DNA from 3 places in the Kitasatospora sp. NPDC034533 genome. Region 3 is predicted to be linked to each of the others. Evidence: riboswitches for the same ligand, from Rfam matches in the RefSeq annotation. Region 3 holds a riboswitch; each other region holds the start of a gene.
The links. Region 3 has a riboswitch for S-adenosylmethionine ahead of ACZ55U_RS03725 (IclR family transcriptional regulator). Riboswitches for the same ligand answer to the same signal wherever they lie in the genome.
Positions count from the first base shown of each region.

Region 1: another riboswitch for S-adenosylmethionine. It lies ahead of thrC (threonine synthase); the one in region 3 lies ahead of ACZ55U_RS03725 (IclR family transcriptional regulator).
Region 2: another riboswitch for S-adenosylmethionine. It lies ahead of ACZ55U_RS07910 (aminotransferase class V-fold PLP-dependent enzyme); the one in region 3 lies ahead of ACZ55U_RS03725 (IclR family transcriptional regulator).

Region 1 is NZ_JBVITE010000005.1:70,609-76,374, forward strand. Features, by position in the region: gene otsB (trehalose-phosphatase) at 1-38, shown strand, start outside; gene ACZ55U_RS05620 (alpha,alpha-trehalose-phosphate synthase (UDP-forming)) at 25-1,491, opposite strand; gene ACZ55U_RS05625 (glucosyl-3-phosphoglycerate synthase) at 1,530-2,531, opposite strand; SAM riboswitch class I at 2,681-2,815, shown strand; gene thrC (threonine synthase) at 2,832-4,112, shown strand; gene ACZ55U_RS05635 (ubiquitin-like small modifier protein 1) at 4,175-4,453, shown strand; gene ACZ55U_RS05640 (cold-shock protein) at 4,992-5,195, shown strand; gene groL (chaperonin GroEL) at 5,518-5,766, shown strand, end outside.
Region 2 is NZ_JBVITE010000007.1:139,197-144,962, reverse strand. Features, by position in the region: gene qcrC (cytochrome bc1 complex diheme cytochrome c subunit) at 1-749, opposite strand, end outside; gene ctaE (aa3-type cytochrome oxidase subunit III) at 937-1,557, opposite strand; gene ACZ55U_RS07920 (response regulator) at 1,956-2,381, shown strand; gene trpD (anthranilate phosphoribosyltransferase) at 2,502-3,578, shown strand; SAM riboswitch class IV at 3,689-3,807, shown strand; gene ACZ55U_RS07910 (aminotransferase class V-fold PLP-dependent enzyme) at 3,858-5,273, shown strand; gene ACZ55U_RS07905 (Lrp/AsnC ligand binding domain-containing protein) at 5,277-5,558, opposite strand; gene ACZ55U_RS07900 (rhomboid family intramembrane serine protease) at 5,600-5,766, opposite strand, start outside.
Region 3 is NZ_JBVITE010000003.1:162,446-168,211, reverse strand. Features, by position in the region: gene ACZ55U_RS03735 (NAD-dependent epimerase/dehydratase family protein) at 1-301, opposite strand, end outside; gene ACZ55U_RS03730 (DUF362 domain-containing protein) at 310-2,442, opposite strand; gene ACZ55U_RS03725 (IclR family transcriptional regulator) at 2,730-3,443, opposite strand; SAM riboswitch class I at 3,641-3,783, opposite strand; gene ACZ55U_RS03720 (DUF7144 family membrane protein) at 3,983-4,468, opposite strand; gene ACZ55U_RS03715 (HEAT repeat domain-containing protein) at 4,723-5,478, shown strand; gene ACZ55U_RS03710 (HEAT repeat domain-containing protein) at 5,465-5,766, shown strand, end outside.

The sequences.
Region 1 (5,766 bases), on a different contig from region 3:
TGCTGGAGGCCCTGGGGGAGGCGCTCACAGCGCGTTGAGCTGGTCCAGGAACCACTGCTGCGGGGAGAGCGCGGTGGCCGCGGCGGCCAGGCGCTTGGTGCGGTCGGCGCGCTCCTCGTGGCTCATGGTCAGGCCGGCGTGGAGGGCGTCGGCCGTCGCGATGACGTCGTACGGGTTGACGGTGAGGGCGTCGTCCGCCAGCTCGGCGTGGGCGCCGGCCTCCCGGGAGAGCACCAGCGCGCAGCCGTGGTCGGAGACCACCGGGACCTCCTTGGCGACCAGGTTCATGCCGTCCCGGATGGGGTTGACCAGGGCGACGTCGGCCAGCCGGTAGGCGGCGAGGGAGCGCGGGAAGTCGTCGTCGACGTGCAGGAGCAGCGGCTGCCAGCCGGGGGTGGCGAACTCGGCGTTGATGGCGGCGGCCAGGTCCTGGACGGCGGCGGTGTAGTGCCGGTACTCGGCCAGGTCGGTGCGGGACGGGTAGGCGAAGGCGATGTGCACCACCCGGTCGTGCCACTCGGGGCGGGTGCGGAGCAGGTGCCGGTACGCCTGGAGACCGCGCACGATGTTCTTGCTGAGCTCGGTGCGGTCGACCCGGACGATGGTGCGGCGGTCGCCGACGGCCTCGCGCAGGGCGGCGAGGCGCTCGTCCACGTCGGGGCGGCGCGAGCGTTCGCGCAGGAAGTCGCCGTCGGCGCCGAGGGCGTGGACGCCGAGGCGGGTGGTGCGGCCGTCGTGGGTGACGGTGAGCGCGTCGTGGTCGACGGTGGCGCCGAGGAGGTCCGCGCAGCAGGCGGCGAAGGCGCGGGCCCAGCGCTCGGTGAGGAAGCCGGCCCGGTCGGCGCCCAGGATGCCGGTGAGCACGGCCCGGGCGACGTCGTCGGGCAGCAGCCGGTAGTACTCGGGCGGGGCCCAGGGGGTGTGCGAGAAGTGGCCGATCCGCAGGTCGGGTCGGGCCTCGCGGAGCAGGGCCGGGACCAGCGACAGGTGGTAGTCCTGGACGAGGACCGCGGCGTTCGGGGCGGCCTCGCCGGCCAGGGCCTCGGCGAAGGCCTCGTTGTAGGCGCGGTAGGCGGCCCACTCGGTGCGGAAGCGGGCGTCGAAGGAGGGGGCGGTCGGGGTCGCGTAGAGCAGGTGGTGGACGAACCAGAGGGTGGAGTTGGCGACGCCGTTGTAGGCGCGGGCGAAGGTCTGCGGGTCTATGTCCAGCATCCGCACGGCCTGCCCGCCGACGTCGTGGCCGGCCCGGTCGAGGCGGCCGTCGGGGGCCTCGGCGGCGGCTCTGCGGTCGGAGTCGTTGAGGGCGGCGCAGACCCAGACGGCGTTCGGGTCGTCGATCGCGGAGAGGCCGGAGACCAGCCCGCCGCCGCCCCGCCGCAGGGTCAGCGTGCCGTCGACGGTGGTGCTGAAGGACACCGGTCCCCGGTTGGAGGCCACCAGGACGGGGGCGGTGCCGGTCTCGCTCGAACGGTTGGTCGTGAGATCGCCCATGGTTGGCATGTTGCCGGGGGTACGGGGCGGCAAACCCGTCAGTGGCGGGCGGCGTACTCGGGGACGGTGTGCATCGGGGGGCGTTCCCGGGCGGTCACCGGGTGGGTGTGGGCGGTGAAGGCCCGGGTCCTCGGGTCGCGGGTGAACTGGGTGAGGTGGGGGTGGACCAGGTCGGCGGAGGCCTTGAGGCGGTGGGTGCGGTCGAGGCGTTCGAGGGCGGTCCGGTAGATGGTGGCGGCCATCCGGCCGAGGGCCTGGCCGTCCTGGTGGCGGTGGTGCCGGACGCCGACGTCCACCTGGGCCAGCGCGTCCAGGCCGGCCAGCTCCAGGGCGTCGACCAGCAGTCCGAGTTCGACGCCGTAGCCGGTGGGGAAGGGCAGCCGTTCGAGCAGTGAGCGGCGGGCCGCGTACTCACCGCCGAGGGGCTGGACGAAACCGGCGAGTTCCGGCCAGTGGAGGTTGAGCAGGGGCCGGGCGACGAGTTCGGTGACCCGGCCGCCGCCGGCCGGCAGCACGGCGCCCTCCGACTCCAGCGGGCGGTCGTACATGGCCTTGACCAGCTGGATGGACTCGTCGGTCAGCAGCGGGCCGACGATGCCGGAGACGAAGGCCGGGTCGAACTCGCGCAGGTCGGCGTCCACGAAGCAGACGATGTCGCCGCGGGTGACCAGCAGCGAGCGCCAGAGCACCTCGCCCTTGCCGGGGACGGCGGGCAGCCGGGGCAGGATGGCGTCGCGGTGCTCGACCCGGGCGCCGGCCTCGGCGGCGACGGCGGCGGTGTCGTCGGTGGAGCCGGAGTCCACCACGACGAGTTCGTCGACCAGCGGCAGGCGTTCCATCAGCTCGCGGCGGATGGTGCGGACGATGTCGCCGACGGTGGCCTCCTCGTCCAGCGCGGGCAGGACCACGCTGACGGTGCGGCCGGTGCGCTCCTTGGCCGCGAGGAGGGTGCTCACCGGCCGGTCGGCCGCGCTCCAGGAGCGGCGGCGCAGCCAGGACGCCGCCTGCGGGAGGAGCTCGGGGGTCGGTTCGGCGGGCACGGAAGTCTCCTCGGCGGGGTCGGGTGGAACGGGTCATCTCGCGTGGCGGACAGTCCCGTTCATGGGTTGACGCCTTCGGATACAGTCTTCGTACAGCGGTCGGACCTTCGCACGCCGGGGTCGCCGTTGAGCACCACCACAATTTCACAAGCTCATCCAGAGGGACTGAGGGAACGGCCCGTTGACGTCCCGGCAACCTTCCCGCCCGGCTGTCGTCACAGGCCCCGGCGGGACAGGTGCCAATTCCGGCCTGTGGCGCGACCGCGCCACGGGGAAGATGAGGAGAGAGGCCTCGCCATCATGGCTATCGACACCGCCGCACCCGTTTCCGTGGACCTCGGCCCCGCCGCCGCCCTGTCCTGTCGGGAGTGCGGCACCCGCTTCCCGCTCGGCCCCAGCTTCGCCTGCCTGGAGTGCTTCGGCCCGCTGGAGATCGCCTACGAGTTCGGCGGTGAGGGCGCCGAGGAGCTGCGCAAGCGGATCGAGGCCGGCCCCACCTCGATCTGGCGCTACGCGCCGCTGCTGCCCGTCCCGGCCGACGTGGCCTCCAAGCCCAACCTGAACCCGGGCTGGACCCCGCTGGTGAAGGCGGACAACCTGGGCCGGGAGCTCGGCTTCACCGCCCAGCTGCACATCAAGGACGACTCGGGCAACCCGACGCACTCGTTCAAGGACCGGGTGGTCGCGTGCGCGATCGAGGCGGCCCGGGCGTTCGGCTACACCACGCTCTCCTGTTCCTCCACCGGCAACCTGGCCGGCGCGGTGGGCGCGGCGGCGGCCCGGGCCGGGTTCCGCTCCTGCGTGTTCATCCCGCACGACCTGGAGCAGGGCAAGGTCGTCATGGCCGGGGTGTACGGCGGCGAGCTGGTCGGCATCGAGGGCAACTACGACGACGTGAACCGCTTCTGCTCGGAGCTGATCGGCGACGCGGCCGGCGAGGGCTGGGGCTTCGTCAACGTGAACCTGCGGCCGTACTACGGCGAGGGCTCGAAGACGCTGGCGTACGAGATCTGCGAGCAGCTCGGCTGGCGGCTGCCGGAGCAGATCGTGATCCCGATCGCCTCGGGCTCGCAGCTGACGAAGATCGACAAGGGTCTCCAGGAGCTGATCAAGCTCGGCCTGGTCGAGGACCGGCCGTACCGGATCTTCGGCGCCCAGGCCGAGGGCTGCTCCCCGGTGTCGGCCGCGTTCAAGGCCGGCCGGGACGTGATCAAGCCGGTCAAGCCGGACACCATCGCCAAGTCGCTGGCGATCGGCAACCCGGCCGACGGCCCGTACGTGCTGGACATCGCCCGCCGTACCGGCGGCGCCGTGGAGGACGTCACGGACGCCGAGGTCGTGGCCGCGATCCGGCTGCTGGCGCGGACCGAGGGCATCTTCGCCGAGACCGCGGGCGGGGTGACCGTCGGCGTGCTGAAGAAGCTCGTCGAGACCGGACAGCTGGACCCGGCCAAGGAGACCGTCGCGATCAACACCGGCGACGGCCTGAAGACCCTGGACGCCGTCTCCGACGCCGGGATGACCGCCGTCATCCGCCCGACGCTGGACGCCTTCCGCGCCGCCGGCCTCGCGTCCGCCTGAACCGCCCCGGAACCCACCCCCGCAAGGCAGGCCCCGCGAGGCCGGCCCCCGCAAGGAGAGTCATGAGCGCCAACGTCCGCATCCCCACCATCCTGCGCACCTACACCGGCGGCGCCGCCGAGGTGACCGCCGAGGGCGCCACCCTGGCCGAGGTCATCGCCGACCTGGAGCGCAACCACCCCGGCATCTCCGCCCGCATCCTGGACGACACCGGCAAGCTGCGCCGCTTCGTGAACGTCTACGTGAACGACGACGACGTGCGCTTCGCCGAGGGCCTGGCGACCGAGATCAAGGACGGCGCCGGCGTCTCGATCATCCCGGCGGTGGCCGGCGGCTGCTGAGCCCACGCGGTGACCCGCGGTCGCCCGCGCGTACGGAATTCGGCTCTCCGTACGCGCGGGCGGCCGTTCGCATTTCGGCGGGAATATTTCCGGGTCGAGTCGGAGTAGAGTGTCGCTCGGCTGGGAACAGGGATTCCCTTTCGGCCCGCGCGGTGCTCCGCCCCAGGGCGTTCGGCCGGTGAGACCGGCCCGTGAAACATGTCAGGCAGCTGTCAGAATTCCGTCAGGCATTTTGGGTAATTCGTCCGCTATGTCCGGCGTGGAATGCCGAGATCATTCCGATTCGGCCCGTACTGTCCGCTGACGCCCCGGCGGAATTACCGGCGGTTGGCCCTGTTGCAGAGGGCGTCGATCCGGATACATTCAGCGGCGGTCGACGCAATCACCCGCTCGCCGGAAGCCGTCTGGCGTCCTGAGCGGTCGGTTGCGGCGTGCACGGCTGCGCCCAGGGGGGGTTCCCCGGGCCGGCCTTCAAACCAACCCGGGCCCGCGACCTGCGGGCCCGTGAAGGGCCAGCACAGCACTAGGGGAGTTCGGAATGGCTCAGGGCACCGTCAAGTGGTTCAACGCGGAGAAGGGCTACGGCTTCATCGCGGTCGACGGTGGTGCGGACGTCTTCGTCCACTACAGCGCGATCCAGATGGACGGCTACCGCACCCTCGAGGAGGGCCAGCGGGTCGAGTTCGAGATCTCTCAGGGACAGAAGGGCCCGCAGGCGGACATGGTCCGCGCCGCGGTCTGACCCCTTCCGACTCCAGGAGCTCGGCGCGGCCCCACGGCTGGTGACCACTCGCTTCTCGACGGGCCCGCACGACGCGTGTCGTGCGGGCCCGTCGGCGTTCCCGGACGGCCCCGGCGGCGGCTCGCGGATCGGCGGCAGGGCTTGCACTCGACCACCCGGAGTGCTAATCATTGCGTTAGCACTCACAGTGTGAGAGTGACAGCGGACCGGGTCGGTGAGGCCCCCGGGAGCGGCAGGGGAATGGACCTCCGCGCACCAGGGCCGTCCGTCGCGGGCACCCCTTGGTCCGAGCAGTCGACCGTGTCCCGGAGGACCACTTCTGATGGCCAAGATCATCGCCTTTGATGAGGAAGCTCGCCGCGGCCTTGAGCGTGGCATGAACCAGCTCGCCGACGCGGTGAAGGTCACGCTCGGCCCCAAGGGTCGCAACGTCGTGCTGGAGAAGAAGTGGGGCGCCCCCACGATCACCAACGACGGTGTCTCCATCGCCAAGGAGATCGAGCTCGAGGACCCGTACGAGAAGATCGGCGCGGAGCTCGTCAAGGAGGTCGCCAAGAAGACGGACGACGTC
Region 2 (5,766 bases), on a different contig from region 3:
CCGAGGCCGAAGATCCAGCCGAACAGACCCTCGGTCACGGGACCGAGGCTGCCCAGGGTGAGACCGCCGGGGTTGGGCTCATCGTTGGTGGTGTGGCGCACGAAGGCCACGATCTGCTTCTTCTGCTCCTCGGGCATGGTGGTGTCCGGGAACGACGGCATGTTCTGCGGGCCGGTCTGCATGGCCTCGTAGATGTGCTTGGCTTCCACGCCCTCGAGCGACGGGGCGTACTTGCCCTTGGTCAGGGCACCACCCTGGCCGGAGAAGTTGTGGCACTGGGCGCAGTTGGTGCGGAACAGCTCACCGCCCTTGGCGAGGTCCTCGGGGTTGGTCGAGGTGTACTGCTCCTCCCTCGGGGTCACCGGGCCGGGACCGAGGGAGGCGACGTAGGCGGCGAGCTGGTCGATCTCGCCCTGGGAGTAGATGTTCTTCTTGCGCGGGACCTGGGCGCCGGGCTGCTGGGCCGGCATGCGGCCGGTGCCGACCTGGAAGTCGACGGCGGCGGAGCCGACGCCGACCAGGCTCGGACCGTCGCTGCTGCCCTGGCCGTTCAGGCCGTGGCAGGAGGAGCAGCCCACGGCGAAGAGCTTCTTGCCCTCATCGATCGCGAGCGACTGCGCGGCGACGTCGGCCTGCGCCTTGTCGGCGGGCGCGAACGCGGCGTACAGCCCCCCGGTTGCCGCCAGGGCGAGAAGTAGGACGACCAGCGCCGCCAATGGGTGGCGCCGTCGTGCGGAGAGCTTTTTCACGGAATAACCCCGGTGTCAGGATCTGGTCGACTGGTGGGTGCACCCGGCGGCCGGTCTGGCCGGCACGAGGCTGCCCGTCTAGGGCTGCGCGCGCGGTCGGTCGGTGGGAGCGTCGGCACCGGCAGAAGCGGCCCGTCGCCGGTGAGGGCGGGGGCCGCAGCCGGTGGCCAGCGACCTGATCAGCTGGTTACTTGATCAGGTAGATGGTCGCGAACAGGCCGATCCACACGACGTCGACGAAGTGCCAGTAGTACGACACGACGATCGCGGCGGTGGCCTGCTCGTGCGTGAAGCGCTTGGCTGCGTACGTCCGTCCCAGGACCAGCAGGAAGGCGATCAGACCACCCGTCACGTGCAGACCGTGGAAGCCGGTGGTCAGGTAGAACACCGTGCCGTACGGGTCGGAGGACAGCGACAGGCCGTCCTTCTTGACCAGATCGGTGTACTCGAAGACCTGGCCGCCGATGAAGATCGCGCCCATGGCGAACGTGAGGATGAACCAAGCCCGGAGCTTCTTCACGTCACCGCGCTCGGCGGCGAACACGCCGAGCTGACAGGTCAGCGAGGAGAGCACCAGGATGGTGGTGTTGACCGAGGAGAAGGGCACGTTGAGGGCGTGGGCCTTCTCGGTCCAGAACTCCGGCCCCTTGACGGAGCGGAGCGTGAAGTACATCGCGAAGAGGGCCGCGAAGAACATCAACTCGGAACTGAGCCAGACGATCGTTCCGACGCTGACCATGTTCGGCCGGTTGACCGATCCGTGCGCGTGCCCGGTTTCTACTGCTGTTGCTGTCGCCACGACGGACATTATGTCGGTCCCTTATTCCGTCTTCACGTCGGGGGGTGTCCCTCGGAGTGTCCGGTGCGTGCGGTATGCCCGCTTGGCGGTCGACGGGGGGTCCGGACGGGGGCTGAGCAGCGGCGCGTCCCTTTTCTGATGGTTCCTCGGGGCAGCTTACGACCCCCTTGCCCGGCGCGTCGTTGCACGGCCGGAGCAGTCCCGGGAGGTACGGGGGAGGGGGCCCGGGTCGGCCGTACGGGTGGACCGGGCGGGGCCGGGTGACGGGCCGTCCTCCGGGCGGGTGAGCCCGGGGCGCCGGGGGCTCGGCGAGGAAGGTGCGCGAGGGGGACTCGGCGACGGGTGATCGGGAGTAGCATCCGGATCAGGCGAACGTGGTCCGGATCACACTTGAGGGAGCAGGGTCCATGGCGTACACGACCGATGAGACGCTCACCGTCCTCGTCTACAGCGACGACCGCAACACCCGCGAGCAGGTGCTGACGGCGCTCGGCCGTCGGCCCGCCGAGGATCTTCCGGAACTGTCCTACCTGGAGTGCGCGACCACCCCCGCGGTGCTCAAGGCGCTGGAGAAGGGGGGCGTGGACCTCTGCCTGCTGGACGGCGAGGCGGTGCCGGCCGGCGGGCTGGGCCTCGCGCGGCAGCTCAAGGACGAGATCTACGGCTGCCCGCCGGTGCTGGTGCTGATCGGCCGGCCGCAGGACTCCTGGCTCGCCGCCTGGAGCCGGGCCGACGCGGCGATCTCCCGCCCGGTGGACCCGGTGGCCCTGGCCGAGGCGGTGGCCACCCTGCTGCGGGCCCGGCTGGCCAAGCGCGCTCCGGCGGTCCGCTGAGCGCGGCCCCGGCCGCAGTCGGAAGAAGTAGGGGAGAGGCGACCGCTCCGCTCGATAGGCTGGCTCCATCCGTACGGACGTCCCCCCGGAGCGGGGGAACCGACAACAGTGGAGTCAGCCATGGTGAACGTGAACCCTGCGAACGGCGGTAGCGACCCCGCGCAGGTGGTCCGCTCCTGGCCGGATCTCCTGACGGCACTGTTGAAGGGGGAGGACCTCGACCGCTCGTCCACCGCCTGGGCGATGGACCGGATCATGAGCGGCGAGGCGTCCCCCGCCCAGGTGGCCGGGTTCATGGTCGCGCTGCGGGCCAAGGGCGAGTCGGTCGAGGAGATCACCGGCCTGGTCGACGCGATGTACGAGCACGCCGAGCCGCTGGACATCCCCGGCCCGGCGGTGGACATCGTCGGCACCGGCGGCGACCGGGCGAAGACCGTCAACATCTCCACCATGTCGGCGATCGTCGCGGCCGCCGCCGGGGCCAAGGTGATCAAGCACGGCAACCGATCCGCCTCCTCCGCCAGCGGCTCCTCGGACGTGCTGGAGAAGCTCGGGGTGGCGCTGGACCTGTCGCCCCGGCGGGTGGCCGAGGTGGCCGAGGAGGTCGGGCTCACCTTCTGCTTCGCGGCGAAGTTCCACCCCTCGATGCGGCACGCCGCCACGGCGCGGGTCGACCTCGGGGTGCCGACCGCCTTCAACATCCTCGGCCCGCTGACCAACCCGGCGAAGGTCACGGCGCACGCCGTCGGCTGCTTCGACACCCGGCTGGCCGGGCTGATCGCCGGCGTGCTGGCCCGGCGGGGCTCGACGGCGCTGGTCTTCCGCGGCGACGACGGGCTGGACGAGCTGACCATCACCACCACCTCGCAGGTGTGGCTGGTGCGCGACGGGGTGGTCACCGAGATCACCTTCGACCCGCGGGACGTCGGCATCGAGCTGGTCGGCATCGAGGCGCTGCGCGGGGCGGACGCCTCGTACAACGCCGAGGTCGCGCGGCGGCTGCTGGCGGGGGAGCACGGGCCGGTGCGGGACGCCGTCCTGCTGAACACGGCGGCGGCCCTGGTGGCGCTGGACCTGGGCGAGGCGCCGCTCGCCGAACAGCTGGCGGCGGGCATGGAGCGGGCCGCGAAGGCGATCGACTCCGGCGCGGCGCAGGACCTGCTGCGGCGCTGGTCGGAGGCCACCAGCCGGGCCTGAAGCGGAGGTCGGAAGCCCGTACCGGGGGCACCGGTGCGGGCTTCCACGCCGTGTCCGGATGCTGGACGGCCGTTTGACCGCCCGCTGGACGGGACCTAGAGTCTTCGCCAGGTCATGAGCGACAGCGCCAAGCCCCAGCTTGCTGTCCGGCAACCCTCCGTCCGTGGCGGGGTGCCCTGGGTGAGGACCGGGTCGTCACGGCAAACCGTCCGTGCGACAAGCGCGGACACCGGACGGCTTGCACTCCCGGGGTCCCTTACCCGTAGAAGGAGTGCATCCATGTCCGCTCACCCCTCTCCCGTCACCACCCTCCTCTCGTCGCGCTCCGCGCGGCAGCCCTCTGCCGAGCCCTGTGCCCCGCTCGCCGTCCTCGGCGCCGACGTCCAGGTCCCGCTCGCCAGCGGTGAGAAGGTCGGGTACGCCGCGCTCGACTACGCGGCCAGCTCGCCGGCGCTCCAGCGGGTGTGGGACGACGTCGCCGCCTACGCGCCGTACTACGGCAGCGTGCACCGCGGGGCCGGGTACCTCTCGCAGCTGTCCACCGACCTGTTCGAGCAGAGCCGCCGCACCGTCGGCGAGTTCCTCGACCTGCGCGAGGGCGACCAGGTGGTCTTCACCCGGGCCACCACCGACTCGCTCAACCTGCTGGCCGCCGCCGTTCCGGCCGGCACCCGGGTGTTCGCCTTCGAGACCGAGCACCACGCCTCGCTGCTGCCCTGGGCGCACGCCGGACTGGGCGTCACCTACCTGCGGGCGCCGCGCTCGCGGGCCGAGGCGGTGGCCGCGCTGGACGCCGCGCTCGCCGAGGCGCCCGAGGGCCCCAAGCTGCTGTGCGTCACCGGCGCCTCCAACGTGACCGGCGAGCTGTGGCCGGTCGCCGAGCTGACCGGGACCGCCCACCGGCACGGCGCCCGGGTGGTGCTGGACGCCGCCCAGCTGGCGCCCCACCACCGGGTCTCGGTGCGCGAGCTGGACGTCGACTGGATCGCCTTCTCCGGCCACAAGATCTACGCGCCGTTCGGCGCCGGGGTGCTGGCCGGCCGGGCCGACTGGCTGGACGCGGCCGAGCCGTACCTGGCGGGCGGCGGGGCGACCCGGACGGTGGCCCGGGAGGCCGACGGGTCGGTGGCCGTGCAGTGGCACACCGGTCCGGCGCGGCACGAGGCCGGCTCGCCGAACGTCATCGGCGCCTACGCGATCGCCTCGGCCTGCCGGGCGCTGACCGAGGCCGGCTTCGACGCGCTGGAGGCCCGCGAGCAGCAGCTGATCGCGCGGCTGACGGCCGGGCTGGCAGCGATCCCGCAGGTCAAGGTCCTCAACCTGTTCGGGGCCGACTCCGCCCGGGTGGGCGTGCTGTCCTTCGTCGTCCAGGGCTGGAACAGCTCGCACTTCTCGGCCGCGCTGTCCGCCGAGTACGGCATCGGGGTGCGCGACGGCCTGTTCTGCGCCCACCCGCTGGTGCGCACCCTGCTGGGGGACGAGGAGGTGGCTCCGTCCGAGTGCGGGGCGCCGGAGCCGTCGCTGCCGGGCGAGCGCAGCCTGAACGCGATCCGGGTGAGCTTCGGCGCCGGGACGCCGGACGAGCACGTCGACCGCTTCCTGACCGCCGTCCGGGAGCTGGTCACGGACGGCGCGGCCTGGAACTACCGCAACGAGGGCGGGCGCTGCGTCGCCGACACCCGGCGCGCGGGCTGACCGCTACTCGTCCAGGCCGAGGGCGAAGGCGGCTTCCAGGTCGTGCTGGGAGTAGGTGCGGAAGGCGATCTGGGTCTCGGTGTCGGCCACGCCCGGGACCTTGTTGAGCCGGCCCGGGATGACCTCGGCCAGGTCGTCGTGCCGGCGCACCCGCACCATCGCCACCAGGTTGTAGCCGCCGGTCACCGAGTAGACCTCGCTCACGCCCTCGATGGCGGCGATGGCCTCGGCGATCTCCGGGATGCGGTCGACACTGGTCTTGATCAGGACGATGGCGGTGATCACTTTTCGGGCTCCTTTGTGAGGTGCCGCCAGCGTATCGGGCGTCAGCCGGGTCGTCGCGGGGGGTGGCGGGCGGCGGCACAGGCGAAGAGGAACCCGGCGCAGAAGCCGATCACGTGGACCAGGTAGGCCACCCCCGGGCCCGCCGAGTGCACCGACCACCACTGAAGGGTGAACCAGAGGCCGAGCACCAGCCAGGCGGGGAAGCGCA
Region 3 (5,766 bases):
CGCCCGCCTCGGCCGCCGCCCGCAGCACCTCGCGGGTGCCCTCGACGTTGGCCCTGGTCAGCTCCTCCCGGCTGATGTCCCAGTAGGAGAAGACGGCGGCGCAGTGGAACACGGTGTCGCAGCCGTCGAACGCGGTCCGCAGGCTGGGCGGGTCGCGCAGGTCGGCGTTGACCAACGGCACGTCGAGGCCGTGCAGTTGGCGCAGGTCGCTGCTGCGGCGCACCTGCGCCCGCGCCTCGTGGCCGGCGGCGCGCAGCGCGCGCACCACCTGGGAGCCGACGAGCCCGCTGGCACCTGTCACGCACGCCCTCACGGGGTCTGCCTCGCTCGCCGGTCCCGGGCCGCGGCCTCGCGCAGGCCCGCCCAGAAGCCGGTGACCGCCGGGCGCAGCGCCTCGCGGAACTCGCCCAGCAGCGGGGAGCGGGCCGGGGCGTCGCCGGGGGCGACGTGCCAGAAGCCGTCCGGGCCCAGGCGCCCCGGCGGGGTCGGCACGGTCAGGCTCTGGGTGAGGGCCTGGGCGGCGACGGTGCGCACCATCCGGACGGCCTCGGTCAGCCGCTGGGTGGGCAGTTCGGCGGCCTCCAGGTCGTCGATCCGTTCCCAGGGCCGGCCGATCCGGTAGGGGCGCCCCTCGTACTGGGCCTCGAAGTTGTCCAGGGTGCGGGTGAAGAAGCGCTGGTAGGAGTCCTGGACGAGGGGGTCCCTGAGCTTGGGCCTGGTGTCGGGGCGCAGCACCTGCCAGGTCAGCGGGAGGGTGAAGCGCTGGCGCACCCGGATGACGATCCGGGTCCGGGCGCCGCCGTCGGCGGGGAGGAAGACCACCGAGCCGTCGTCGTACTCGGCGGAGCCGTTGGGGCTGCGGACCGTCCGCCAGGAGATCCGCTGCCGCCGTTCGCCGTACTCGACGGACTCCAGCTTGCAGACGTCGATGGGCGGGCCGCCGTAGTACGCCAGGTAGTTGGGCTGGGCGAGGTAGAGGTTGCGCTCGATCTGGCGGGTCGGCCGGCCCTGGTCGTCGCGGGTCACCACGTGGACGCGGCCGCCGAGGTAGTCGGTCATGTAGCTGATGGACCGGCTGATGTCGACGCGCCGGACGAACTCGGCGTACGGGGCGTTGACGGTGCGTTCGCAGCCGAACAGGATCGAGTGGCCGACGTGCTGCCAGCGCATCTGCCAGGCGTCGGCGGGCAGCGCGTCAATCACCGTCTCCAACGGCCGCAGCAGGGCGGTGATCCGGTCGAAGTCCCGGTGGGTGTAGGCCGCCGGGTCGACCGCGAGGGAGACGTCCCGGCGCCGCAGGGCGTCCTTGGCGTTGCCGGTCCGCCAGGCGCGGACGGTGGAGGAGGCGGAGGCCGCGGCGCCGACCATGGCGCACAGGGTGGCGGTGGCGGCCGGGTTGGTGTCGGCGGCGCGGATCAGTGCGGTGAGGAGGCGGGAGAGCCGGGCGAGCGCCGGGTCGGTGACCTCCGCCGTACCGGGGGCGACCTGCCAGGCGGCGATGCTGAACAGCCGGTGGGCGCGCCCGTCGGGGGCGAGCCGGCGCACCGCCTCGACCAGCGAGCGCGGCGGGTTGCGCCAGCCCGGGTAGGGCGTCAGGTCGCCGTCGATCCGGTAGGCGCCGGGCAGGCCGCGGTCGCTGAGGACCCGGGCGTTGAGCGGTGAGGAGGCGGGGTCGACGCCCATCAGCAGGGCGCCGACCAGGTCGGCGAGGACGCCGTCCGGTGCGGCGATCACGGTGTCCGTCCGCAGCGGGCGGCCGACGTGCGATCCGGCGCAGCCGTGGCTGCTGACGACCGCGTCGATCAGGTGGAAGTCCGGCGGGTAGGCGCCCAGCAGGTCGACGAGGACCTCGGCGCCGTCGCGGCGGGCGCGGTAGTGGTGGTGCTTGTCGTCCTGCGGGAGCACGCCGAACAGGTTGGCCAGGCACAGGGCGTAGCCGAACTCGGGGTGGGTGCAGTTCTTCGCGATGTTGATCCGGAAGCCCGCCTCCAGCCAGCCGCGCGCCAGTCCGCTGCCGTGCAGCACGGCCGATTCGGGGAACTCGGCCGGTTCGACCTCGGCGGAGAGGTCCACGAGGCGGTAGGCGTTGCCCTGCGGGGTGCGCTCGCGGTAGCCGAGTCGGCGGCACGCTTCGAGGGGTCCGGGGCCGGCCAGCCAGGTGTCCGGGCCGCAGCGGGCGGCGCCGACGGCGACGTCGCGGTAGCCGCGCTCGTGCAGCAGGTCGATCAGGTGCTCCACGAGGGCCGCGCCGACCGCCGTCGCGGGGTCGCCGTAGGCGGAGGCGCCCGGGGTCAGCAGCACCGCGACCGCCGCGGGATCGCCGCCGGCCCGCTCGGCGAGCCGCTCCCAGAGCCCGGCCCGGGCGACCGCCTCCGCCAGCAGGTCCGGGCCGGAGCGCGGCCGGACCCGGGTGGAGCGGGCCACGGCGGCGACGACGGTCACATCTCCCCCAACGCCGGTGGACGGCCTTCCCGTTGGCGCCCGTCCGGGCCATCGCCGAATTACCGGAAAGCAGCTCGAAAGAGGTTGAAAGCGATGCTACTGCCCGGAGGTCGGATGCGGCGCGGGGACGCGCGCTCGTGTCCCGGCAGCGGGGGCGGCAGGGGGGCGGGAGGCAGGGACGCCCGAGCCGGACCTGTCGAGCCGGACCTGTCGCGTCTGCGGGCCGGGCCGGCCGCCGGTGCCCCACCTCGCATCCGCAGGCCCGGCCGCCCACCGCCCCCGCCCCGTCAGGGGTTGCGCAGCGCCTCGGTGAGGCGCTGCGCCGCCTCCAGGACGGCCTGGGAGAGCTGGGCACCCGGGTGGCGGGTGAGCCGTTCGATCGGGCCGGAGACGGAGACGGCGGCCACCACCCGGTTCGACGGGCCCCGCACGGGCGCGGAGACGGACGCGACGCCCGGCTCCCGCTCCCCGATGGACTGGGCCCAGCCCCGGCGCCGCACCCCGCTCAGCGCGGTGGCGGTGAACCGGGCGCCCTGCAACCCCCGGTGGAGGCGCTCCGGCTCCTCCCAGGCGAGCAGGACCTGCGCGGCGGAGCCGACCTTCATCGGCAGTGTGACGCCCACCGGCACGGTGTCGCGCAGGCCGGTGAGCCGCTCGGCGGCGGCCACGCAGATCCGCACCTCGCCCTGCCGGCGGTAGAGCTGGGCGCTCTCCCCGGTGACGTCGCGCAGGTGGGCGAGGACCGAGCCGGAGGCGGCCAGCAGCCGGTCCTCCCCGGCGGCCGTCGAGAGCTCGGTGAGCCGGGGGCCGAGGGCGAACCGGCCCTGCATGTCGCGGGTGACCAGCCGGTGGTGTTCGAGGGCGACGGCCAGCCGGTGGGCGGTGGGGCGCGCCATGCCGGTGGCGGTGACGAGCCCGCCCAGGGTGGTCGGGCCGGCCTCCAGGATGCCGAGGATCGTGGTGACCTTGTCGAGCACGCCGACGCCGCTCGTGTTCTCCATGGATGGGTACTCCAGTCTCAGTGCCCGTGAGCGGTGGGTGGTCCTGCTCACGGGGGCTCCCGGCGGGAGCCGGGGGGTGGTCAGCGAGGACGGGCCGGAGAAGTCGGCCGATTGCCTGCGCCGGGCACGAGACGGGTACGCGGAAGGGCCGGGGCGGTCAGCGCCCGGGCGAAGGACAGCACAGAGAGCACCGTGTCTCCTCATCTTTCCCGCGCCACATTGGCGACAGGCCGGAGTTGGCACTGATCCCGGACGGCACGGCGCGTACTTCGGACGCCGGGTCGATCGGGGAGTTGCCGGGGCTTCGTAGGGCCGGTCCCTCCACCCCTCTGGATGATTCGCGACGAACGATACCCAGCTCGGAGCGCCTCGCCAAACGGGCCCCCGCCACGGTGCGCTGGTCAGGGCGCCGTCCGGGGCCCTGACCAGCACTGTTCCAGCCGCCGGGCCCCAGGGCCACCGACGTGCCGGCCCCGCTGCCCTGCCCCGCTGCCGGGGCCGGGCAGCGGGGCAGGGCGGCGGGGCGGTCAGGCCACCGATCAGCTCCGGTCGGGTCCCGCCCGCTCCGGTCCGGTCCGGTCGTGATCGGTCACTCCCGGTCGCGGCGGCGGTGTGACGACCCGCCCGACGCACAGCGCCCAGATGACCAGGGCGTCGATCGCGATCAGCACGATCGCCCAGAGCGGGTAGTACGGCAGCCAGACGAAGTTGGCGAGCATCCCGAACACCGCCACCACCACACCGACGACGCGGGCCCAGGTCGCGCCGCTGAAGACCGCCACCCCGGTCACGATGACGACGATCCCGAGAATCAGGTGGAGCCAGCCCCACCCCTCGGTGTTCATCGAGTACACGTAGCTCCGGGTGACGATGAGCACGCGGTCCCGGTGGATGGCGGCGGTCCCCTGGAAGACCGCCATGAGGCCGGCGGAGATCAGCATGACCCCGGCGAAGATGGTCCACCCATTCGCGTGGGGGTACCGGTTGGCCCCCCGAATGGCGGGACCGGTAGCACTACTCGCCATGACACGGGCTCCTTCGGTTGCGCACGCCCCGCGGGCGCGGGGTACGGGAAGGACGGGCGGCCGGGCGCGGGTGCTCCGGGGGGACCACGGCGGCCCGGCTCTCAGCCGCCGCGGGTGGGGTCGGGGAGGTCGGCGATGCGCGGAGAAGCACCCGTGACGGCAGAGCCCCGTAATCACCGTAAGGCGGGACCTCCGGCTCCGCTTGACCTTGACACCGTGACAAGCCCTTCACTGTGGCCGAGGAGGTGGTCCTGATGACCAGGCCGAACGAGGACACGAACCCGGACACCGGTGTGAGCACGACCACGAACGGCGACACCGGCCCGGCCCCGGACCCCGACACGACGCCGGCGCTGCGGGCGCTGCGGGCGCTGGGGCACGACGACCCCTCTGTCCGGCTGCGGGCGGCGCTGGCGGTCGGCACGAGCCCGAGCCCGGGGTACGTCGAAGGGCTCGTCGAGCGGTGCGCGGTCGAACCCGAGTTCTCCGTGCGCGAGATGCTCACCTGGGCGCTCACCCGCCACCCGGCGTCGCTGACGCTCCCGCCGCTGCTCGGGGAGGTCGGCTCCCCGCGTGCGCAGGCGCGCAGCCAGGCGCTGCACACCCTGTCCAAGATCGGGGACCGGCGGGCCTGGCCGGCGATCACGCCCGCGCTGCTGGCCGACCCCGACGACGAGGTGGCCCGCAGTGCCTGGCGGGCGGCGGTCGCACTGGTCCCCGAGGGTGCCGAGCACGGCTTGGCCGTAGTGTTGGCGAGCCGGCTCGGACGCGGCGGGCGGCAGACGCGGCTGAGCCTCAGCCGGGCGCTGGTCGCGCTCGGGGAGGCGGTGCTGCCGGTGCTGACCGCCGCCACGACGGACCGCGACCCCCGGGTGCGCGCCCACGCGCTCGCCACGGAACGGCTGTGGCACGACCCGGACGCCGGGTTCGAGTCCGCGATCGAGGAGGCGAAGCGCGCGGTGGCCCTCGACGGGGCGCCGGGAGGGACGGTGGGCAGTGCTGATCGGTGACGTCGCCCGGCGGTCCGGGGTGAGCGCCCGCATGCTCAGGCACTACGAGTCGCTCGGCCTGGTCCGGCCGACCGGCCGCACCGACTCCGGCTACCGCCAGTACGCCGAGGAGGACATCCGCCGGATCTTCCACATCGAGAGCCTGCGCTCCCTGGGCCTGTCGTTGCGCGAGGTCGGACGCGCGCTCGACGACCCGGGCTTCGCGCCCGCCGCCCTCGTCGAGGACCTGATCGGCCGCACCCGGGAGCGCATCGCGGCGGAGACGGAGCTGCTCACCCGGCTCAGCCG